One region of the Enterobacter sp. Taxon_8 genome, then DNA from elsewhere that is predicted to be linked to it. Evidence: predicted binding sites of a transcription regulator. Region 1 holds the regulator's gene; the other holds the start of a gene.
The links. Region 1 encodes sigma-54, which starts transcription at its own class of promoters, with help from an activator protein. Its sites were predicted from a motif close to GTTGGCACANNTTTCGCTNT; they were not measured.

Region 1 (4,836 bases):
ATGGTGAAGAGCTGAAAGCATTTAACGTCCGCGACGGCTATGGTATCCGCTGTGCGCTCACCTCGGGTATTGAGGTGGCTATCATCACCGGGCGAAAAGCTAAACTGGTAGAAGACCGCTGTGAAACCTTAGGAATTACCCATCTGTATCAGGGGCAGTCCGATAAGATGGCGGCGTTTAAGGATTTACTGGGTAAACTGGCTATCGCACCGGAAAACGTGGCCTACGTCGGGGACGATCTGATTGACTGGCCTGTGATGACTGAGGTCGGGCTGAGCATCGCCGTTGCCGATGCGCATCCGCTGCTGATCCCGCGCGCTGACTACGTTACCCACATCAACGGGGGCCGTGGTGCCGTCCGTGAAGTCTGCGATCTGCTCCTGCTGGCGCAGGGCAAGCTTGATGAGGCCAAAGGGCAATCGATATGAGTAAAACCAGACGCTGGATTATCATTTTGCTTTCGCTAGTCGCACTGGTATTGATTGGCGTGAACCTTGCCGATCGCGACGATACGCAAACAGAAGTGGTTAACAATAGCGATCCAACCTATAAAAGCGATCACAGCGAAACCGTGGTCTACAGCCCGGAAGGCGCGCTGAACTATCGCCTGATTGCCCAGCATGTTGAATATTTTTCAGATGACGGTATTTCGTGGTTTACCCAACCGGTGATGACCACATTCGATAAAGACAAAGTGCCGACGTGGTCAATTAAGTCAGATCGGGCCAAACTGACAAATGACCGTATGCTTTATCTGTACGGCCACGTTGAAGTCAACGCCCTGACCGCTGACTCGCAACTGCGAAAAATTACGACGGATAATGCCCAGATCAACCTGGTAACCCAGGACGTGACGTCGCAGGATCTGGTCACACTGTATGGCACAACATTTAATTCCAGCGGTTTGAGAATGCGCGGGAACTTACGCAGCAAGAACGCCGAGCTGATTGAAAAGGTTAGAACCTCCTATGAAATTCAAAACAAACAAACTCAGCCTTAAAGTAATTATCGCCAGCGCGATGCTGGTGACCAGTCTCCCCGCGCTTGCTGTAACGGGCGATACCGACCAGCCGATTCATATCGAGTCCGACACCCAGTCTCTCGATATGCAGGGTAACGTCGTCACCTTCACGGGTAACGTCGTCATGACCCAGGGCACCATCAAAATTAACGCTGACAAAGTGGTCGTGACCCGTCCGGGTGGCGAGCAGGGCAAAGAGATCATTGATGGTTACGGCAACCCGGCAACCTTCTACCAGATGCAGGACAATGGCAAGCCGGTAAAAGGCCGCGCCTCGCATATGCACTACGAGCTGGCGAAGGACCTGGTAATCCTGACCGGAAACGCGTATCTGGAACAGCTGGACAGCAACATTACCGGCGACCAAATCACCTATCTGGTGAAAGAGCAAAAAATGCAGGCCTCCAGCGAGAAAGGTAAACGCGTCACGACCGTACTGGTTCCGTCGCAGCTGCAGGACAAAGGCAAGGGCCAGGCCCCGGCACAGAAGAAGAGTAACTAATCCGTTATGGCAACATTAACTGCAAAAAACCTCGCGAAGGCCTATAAGGGCCGCCGTGTCGTAGAAGATGTCAGTTTGACCGTCAACTCTGGCGAAATCGTGGGGCTGCTTGGCCCTAACGGTGCGGGTAAAACGACAACCTTCTACATGGTCGTTGGCATTGTGCCGCGCGATGCCGGCAACATAATCATTGACGATGAAGACATCAGTCTTCTGCCGCTTCACGCGCGCGCGCGTCGCGGGATCGGCTATCTGCCGCAGGAAGCCTCCATTTTCCGTCGTCTTAGCGTTTACGACAACCTGATGGCGGTCCTGCAAATTCGTAACGATCTGACCAGCGAACAGCGTCAGGATCGTGCCAACGAGCTGATGGAAGAGTTCCACATTGAGCATCTGCGCGACAGCCTCGGTCAGGCACTCTCCGGGGGCGAACGTCGTCGCGTTGAGATCGCGCGTGCGCTGGCCGCAAACCCTAAATTTATCCTTCTGGATGAACCATTTGCGGGTGTTGACCCGATCTCGGTTATCGACATTAAACGTATCATTGAACACTTGCGCGACAGCGGGCTTGGCGTACTGATCACCGACCACAACGTCCGAGAAACGCTGGCCGTATGTGAACGCGCGTATATTGTGAGCCAGGGCAATCTGATCGCCCACGGTACGCCGCAGCAGATCCTCGAAGACGATCATGTTAAGCGCGTCTATCTTGGGGAAGACTTCAGACTCTGATAGGGTAGAGGTAACGTAACGCCGAACCGGAGAAAAATGCTCTGAACATGAAGCAAGGTTTGCAATTAAGGCTCAGCCAACAACTGGCGATGACGCCGCAGCTACAGCAGGCAATTCGCCTGTTGCAACTGTCCACGTTAGAACTTCAGCAGGAGCTCCAGCAGGCGCTGGACAGCAACCCCCTGCTGGAACAAACCGATCTTCATGACGAGGTAGATACTCAGCAGTCACAGGACACTGAAGCGCTTGATACCGCCGACGCACTCGAACAAAAAGAGATGCCCGACGAGCTTCCGCTGGATGCCAGCTGGGATGAAATCTACACCGCCGGAACGCCTTCCGGTACGCGTGCGGACTACCAGGATGATGAGCTACCGGTCTATCAGGGAGAAACCACTCAGTCGCTGCAGGATTACCTGATGTGGCAGGTGGAACTCACTCCCTTCTCCGATACCGACCGCGCGATTGCCACCTCAATTGTCGATGCCGTTGACGACACCGGCTATTTGACCGTCACGCTTGACGATATTCTGGAAAGCATGGGCGACGAAGAGATAGAGCTTGAGGAAGTTGAAGCCGTTCTGAAGCGCATCCAGCGTTTCGATCCGGTAGGCGTAGCCGCAAAAGATCTGCGCGACTGCCTGCTAATCCAGCTTTCTCAGTTCAGCAAAGAGACGCCATGGCTCGACGAGGCGCGCGTGATCATCAGCGATCACCTGGATCTGCTGGCGAACCACGATTTCCGCACCCTGATGCGCGTCACGCGCCTGAAAGAAGATGTGCTGAAAGAAGCGGTGAATCTGATCCAGTCACTCGATCCACGCCCGGGACAGTCAATCCAGACCAGCGAGCCTGAGTACGTTATTCCGGACGTGCTGGTCAGAAAACACAATGGCCGCTGGGTCGTTGAACTGAATTCAGACAGCATCCCTCGCCTGCAAATCAACCAGCAGTATGCCTCCATGTGCACCAGCGTGCGTAACGACTCCGACAATCAATATATTCGTAGCAATCTTCAGGAAGCGCGATGGCTGATCAAAAGTCTTGAGAGCCGAAATGATACGCTGCTACGCGTCAGCCGCTGTATTGTCGAACAGCAGCAGGCTTTCTTTGAGCAGGGCGAAGAGTATATGAAACCGATGGTGCTGGCGGATATCGCCCAGGCCGTCGAGATGCATGAATCAACCATTTCCCGTGTCACCACGCAGAAGTATCTGCACAGTCCACGCGGTATTTTTGAGCTTAAGTATTTCTTCTCCAGCCATGTGAATACCGAGGGCGGCGGCGAAGCGTCGTCAACGGCCATTCGTGCCCTGGTGAAGAAGTTGATCGCCGCGGAGAACCCCGCGAAGCCGCTAAGCGACAGTAAGTTAACCACCATGCTGTCCGATCAGGGTATTATGGTGGCACGTCGTACTGTTGCGAAGTATCGAGAGTCTTTATCCATTCCGCCGTCCAACCAGCGTAAACAGCTGGTCTGACACAACCGATAAGGAAGACACTATGCAGCTCAACATCACTGGACAAAACGTCGAAATTACTGAGGCTTTACGCGAATTCGTGAACGCGAAGTTTGCAAAACTCGAGCAGTATTTCGAAAGGATCAATCAGGTCTATATTGTGTTGAAAGTGGAGAAAGTGACTCATATCTCGGATGCCACCCTGCATGTTAACGGGGGTGAACTGCATGCCAGTGCGGAAGGGCAAGACATGTACGCTGCTATCGACGGCTTGATTGATAAGCTTGCGCGACAGCTCAATAAACATAAAGATAAACTGAAACAACACTAATTGTCCGGGCAGTTAACGGGTGCAGGACGGCCTGTTGTGAAACACAACAGGCCATTTGTACAGTTAGCGCTTAGGTGAAATTATGATGAACAACGATTCCGCTCTTCAACTGAGCAATGTCCTTAACCAGGAATGTACCCGCAGTGCGGTTCACTGCCAGAGCAAAAAACGTGCGCTGGAGATCATCAGTGAACTGGCTGCTAAACAGCTGGGCCTGCCGCCGCAGGTGGTGTTCGAAGCGATTCTGACCCGTGAAAAAATGGGCAGTACCGGTATCGGCAACGGCATCGCGATCCCACACGGCAAACTGGAAGAGGATACCCTGCGTGCCGTTGGTGTGTTTGTGCAGCTTGAAACACCCATCGCCTTCGATGCCATTGATAACCAGCCCGTCGATCTCCTTTTCGCGCTGCTGGTGCCTGCCGATCAGACGAAAACCCACCTGCATACGCTGTCGCTGGTCGCAAAACGTCTGGCCGATAAAACCATTTGCCGTCGACTGCGCTCGGCCCAAAGTGATGAAGAGCTCTACCAAATTATCACTGAAGCAGAAGGCAATCAGGATGATGCATAACCAGGAGATGGCCTTCACATCTGTTGTCCTGAGGAGAAACGGAACATGGTGCTGATGATTGTCAGTGGCCGTTCAGGGTCGGGGAAATCCGTTGCTCTGCGCGCGCTGGAAGACATGGGTTTTTACTGCGTCGATAACCTGCCGGTCGTGTTGTTGCCCGATCTGGCCCGCACGCTGGCGGAGAGACAAACCTCTGCAGCCGTCAGTATCGACGTC
Region 2 (4,836 bases), 590 kb from region 1:
CTTCGTTATCGGTGAAACCCTGGCCTGCCTGTAAGCTTTCCTGCATCAGGCCAATATTCAGCGAAAAGTAGCTCAGGAGTTCCGGAAGCGGGGTACCGAATAGTTTACGTGCGCTTTGGGCAAGCAGCTGCTGTGCCGCCGGGTTGGCGTAATGAACGGCCAGCTCGTCATCGACCAGCAAGATGCTGTTAATCAAAGAATTGAGGATCTGCCCAGCATCGGGCAGCGTGCCAGTTGCCATTCAGCAGTCTCCTGGAGTCGTTTGCACTAATTTAGTGCAGTATAGCGTTTTCGGCGTAAAAAGCGCGTGAGATCAGATTGTTGGTGGAGAAAAAAGCCCATCCTGAGATGGGCTAAAAGTTTCCACGGCAACTACTCCCGGCGCTTGTCACGCCGGGTAAAACAACTTAATTAAACGCTGTAGTACAGTTCGAACTCAACCGGATGCGGAGTCATGCGCACGCGGTCGTTCTCTTCAGTGCGCAGTGCGATGTAAGCATCGATAGCGTCGTCAGTGAATACGCCACCTGCAGTCAGGAACTCACGGTCTGCGTCCAGCGCCTGCAGGGCTTCTTCCAGAGAGCCAGCAACCTGTGGGATCTCTTTCGCTTCTTCTGGCGGCAGGTCGTACAGGTTTTTGTCCATCGCTTCGCCCGGGTGGATCTTGTTCTTGATACCGTCCAGACCGGCCATCAGCAGTGCTGCGAAGCACAGGTATGGGTTAGCCGCTGGATCCGGGAAGCGTACTTCGATACGACGCGCTTTAGGAGACGCTACTACCGGGATACGGATAGAAGCAGAACGGTTACGTGCAGAGTAGGCCAGCATCACTGGCGCTTCGTAGCCCGGGACCAGACGCTTGTAGGAGTTGGTGGTTGGGTTCGCCAGGGCGTTGATCGCTTTAGCGTGTTTGATTACGCCGCCGATGTAGTACAGCGCCTGCTCGGACAGGCCAGCATATTTGTCGCCAGAGAACAGGTTGGTACCGTTTTTGGACAGAGACATGTGGCAGTGCATACCGGAACCGTTGTCGCCAAACATTGGTTTTGGCATGAAGGTCGCGGTTTTACCGAAACGGTGCGCAACGTTGTGCACAACGTATTTGTAGATCTGAATTTCGTCCGCTTTTTTGGTCATGGTGTTGAAGCGGGTTGCCACTTCGTTCTGACCCGCAGTCGCCACTTCGTGGTGGTGAGCTTCAACAACCAGGCCCATCTCTTCCATCACCAGACACATGGTGGAACGAATGTCCTGTGCAGAATCGACCGGAGGAACCGGGAAGTAACCACCTTTAACGCCAGGACGGTGACCTTTGTTACCACCTTCATATTTGGTGGAGGAGTTCCATGCACCTTCGATGTCGTCGATAGCAACGTGGGAGCCAGAAATAGAAGCACCGAAACGGATGTCATCGAACAGGAAGAATTCTGGCTCTGGCCCGAACAGAACGGTGTCTGCGATGCCGGTAGAACGCAGGTACTCTTCAGCGCGTTTCGCGATAGAACGTGGGTCGCGGTCGTAGCCCTGCAGCGTGCCTGGCTCGAGGATGTCGCAACGGATGATCAGGGTTGGTTCTTCGAAGAACGGATCAATGACCGCAGTGGTTGCATCTGGCATCAGAACCATGTCGGATTCGTTAATGCCTTTCCAGCCACCAATGGAGGAGCCGTCAAACATTTTGCCTTCTTCAAAGAATTCGGCGTTCACCTGATGAGCAGGGATTGTGACGTGCTGTTCTTTACCTTTGGTGTCGGTGAAGCGGAGATCAACAAACTTCACTTCATGTTCGTTCAGCATCGTCAAAACGTGTTCAGCGGACATACTTAACTCTCCAGATTGGTCATTGTCGTCGTGGTAACGAGGTCTTCAGTTTCTGTTTGTACTGGCTGTTGCCATGTAATTTTTATAAAGCGAAATCTGTGCCAACTTTTAAATCACCCCAAAAAGGCGTTATCATGCGCACCATAGTGCAAAAGGGCTGCACCACGATGGATTTGTTGCACCAGTATAGTGCTTCAATGTGAACATTGAGCACCATATTGGTGCAATTTACGTTAAAGTGCCCTTTTTCGCTCCGTGAAAGCGATCACAAAGCATCTCTGCAATACTTGTTTGCGGAGGATGTTTGTGATCCTGTTTTGTAGTGCGATTAATCCGTGTACAATAACGCGCTATTTCTAATGCCTGAGGCAAAGTTGTGATCGAAAATTTGCGTAACATCGCCATCATCGCGCACGTTGACCATGGTAAAACTACCCTGGTTGATAAGCTGCTGCAGCAATCCGGTACGTTTGATGCGCGTGCCGAAACTCAAGAGCGTGTGATGGACTCCAACGATTTGGAGAAAGAGCGTGGGATTACCATCCTCGCGAAAAACACCGCGATTAAATGGAATGACTACCGTATCAACATCGTTGATACCCCAGGGCACGCCGACTTCGGTGGTGAAGTTGAGCGCGTGATGTCCATGGTGGATTCCGTGCTGCTGGTGGTTGACGCATTTGACGGCCCAATGCCGCAAACGCGCTTCGTGACCAAAAAAGCATTTGCCCATGGCCTGAAACCAATTGTTGTTATCAACAAGGTTGACCGTCCTGGCGCACGTCCTGACTGGGTTGTTGATCAGGTATTCGACCTGTTCGTTAACCTCGACGCGACCGACGAACAGCTGGACTTCCCTATCATTTACGCTTCGGCGCTGAATGGTATCGCGGGTCTGGACCACGAAGATATGGCGGAAGACATGACCCCGCTGTATCAGGCGATTGTTGATCACGTACCGGCACCGGATGTTGATCTGGATGGTCCACTGCAGATGCAGATCTCCCAGCTGGACTACAACAACTACGTTGGCGTCATCGGTATCGGTCGTATCAAACGCGGTAAAGTGAAGCCAAACCAGCAGGTTACTATCATCGATAGCGAAGGCAAAACCCGTAACGGTAAAGTTGGCAAAGTGCTGACTCACCTGGGTCTGGAGCGTATCGACAGCGATCTGGCTGAAGCGGGCGACATCATCGCTATCACCGGTCTGGGCGAGCTGAACATCTCTGACACCATCTGCGACCCGCAGAACGTGGAAGCGCTGCCAGCCCTGTCTGTTGATGAACCAACCGTTACCATGTTCTTCAACGTCAACACCTCTCCGTTCTGTGGTAAAGAAGGTAAGTTCGTTACCTCTCGTCAGATCCTTGACCGCCTGAACAAAGAGCTGGTGCACAACGTTGCGCTGCGCGTTGAAGAAACCGAAGATGCTGATGCATTCCGCGTTTCTGGTCGTGGTGAGCTGCACCTGTCTGTTCTGATCGAAAACATGCGTCGTGAAGGTTTCGAAATGGCGGTTTCCCGTCCGAAAGTTATCTTCCGCGAAATCGACGGCCGTAAACAAGAGCCGTTCGAAAACGTGACGCTGGACGTTGAAGAGCAGCACCAGGGTTCTGTGATGCAGGCGCTGGGTGAGCGTAAAGGCGACCTGAAAAACATGAATCCAGATGGCAAAGGCCGCGTACGTCTCGACTACGTGATCCCAAGCCGTGGCCTGATCGGCTTCCGTTCTGAGTTCATGACCATGACCTCCGGTACCGGTCTGCTGTACTCCACCTTCAGCCACTACGACGACGTGCGTCCGGGCGAAGTGGGCCAGCGTAACAACGGCGTACTGATCTCCAACGGTCAGGGTAAAGCGGTTGCGTTTGCGCTGTTCGGTCTGCAGGATCGCGGTAAGCTGTTCCTGGGTCACGGTGCTGAAGTTTACGAAGGCCAGATCATCGGTATTCACAGCCGTTCTAACGACCTGACCGTAAACTGCCTGACCGGTAAGAAACTGACCAACATGCGTGCGTCCGGTACTGACGAAGCAACGGTTCTGGTTCCACCGATCAAGATGACCCTGGAGCAGGCTCTGGAATTCATCGATGACGACGAACTGGTAGAAGTGACTCCGCTGTCTATCCGTATCCGTAAACGTCACCTGACCGAGAACGATCGTAAACGTGCTATGCGCGGTGCGAAAGAAGAGTAATACGGTCAATCTATAGGCCGGGTAAGCGCACGCGCCACCCGGCAGGTAAAAAGCCGCTGATCCCTCAGCGGCTTTTTTATTCGATGATCGCCAGAATTCTTCATTACCCGGGGACGTTATGTCCCAACGCTATCTTTTTCCTGCGAAATTCACGGATTAGGGTAACTCTGCTCCATTTATCACGAACACCCGATCTGCCGATGAAATCGTGGTTTCGCGATGCGCGATAATAATCCTCGTAATGTTCATCGCCTGTATAGACTGATTGACCTGACTTTCACTGGTTTTATCAAGGTGGCTGGTCGCCTCGTCCATGAATAAAATACCCGGTTTACGGTATAATGCCCGGGCAATATAAATCCGCTGTTTTTGACCGCCCGACAACCCTTCCCCAAGTTCACCAATCAGTGTCTCGTAACCCATTGGTAGCTTTAAAATGTCATTATGAATATGGCTTGCGATAGCGCATTGCACCATCCACTGCTCGTCAATGTCAGGCCGAAAACCGGCGATATTCTCTTTGATTGAGCCTGAAAACAGCTTATCTTCCTGCATGATACAGGCAATGCGTTCAGCATAATGCTCGAAACCAAGTTGCTTAATATCAATGCCATTAATTCGGACGCAGCCGTTCGACGGTTCGAATAAACCGCACAACACTTTCATCAAGGTGCTTTTACCTGAACCCGATACGCCCGTAATAGCAATACTCTCCCCGGCATGAATGGTCAGATTCAGTTTGCTGAAGATAGGGTCCGCATGGTTATCATAACGGTAAGTCAGATCCTGAGTTTCGAGCGTTAAGGCTCCGTGTG

Region 2: a site for sigma-54 is predicted at 1,908-1,927, ahead of glnA (glutamate--ammonia ligase). Genes of this name have one in related genera too.

Annotation. Positions count from the first base shown of each region.
Region 1 is NZ_CM177989.1:520,400-525,235, reverse strand. Features, by position in the region: gene kdsC (3-deoxy-manno-octulosonate-8-phosphatase KdsC) at 1-428, shown strand, start outside; gene lptC (LPS export ABC transporter periplasmic protein LptC) at 425-1,000, shown strand; gene lptA (lipopolysaccharide ABC transporter substrate-binding protein LptA) at 969-1,523, shown strand; gene lptB (LPS export ABC transporter ATP-binding protein) at 1,530-2,255, shown strand; gene rpoN (RNA polymerase factor sigma-54) at 2,303-3,736, shown strand; gene hpf (ribosome hibernation promoting factor) at 3,759-4,046, shown strand; gene ptsN (PTS IIA-like nitrogen regulatory protein PtsN) at 4,129-4,620, shown strand; gene rapZ (RNase adapter RapZ) at 4,666-4,836, shown strand, end outside.
Region 2 is NZ_CM177989.1:4,506,405-4,511,240, reverse strand. Features, by position in the region: gene glnL (nitrogen regulation protein NR(II)) at 1-241, opposite strand, end outside; gene glnA (glutamate--ammonia ligase) at 412-1,821, opposite strand; gene typA (ribosome-dependent GTPase TypA) at 2,198-4,021, shown strand; gene AC4IBF_RS21455 (peptidase domain-containing ABC transporter) at 4,178-4,836, opposite strand, start outside.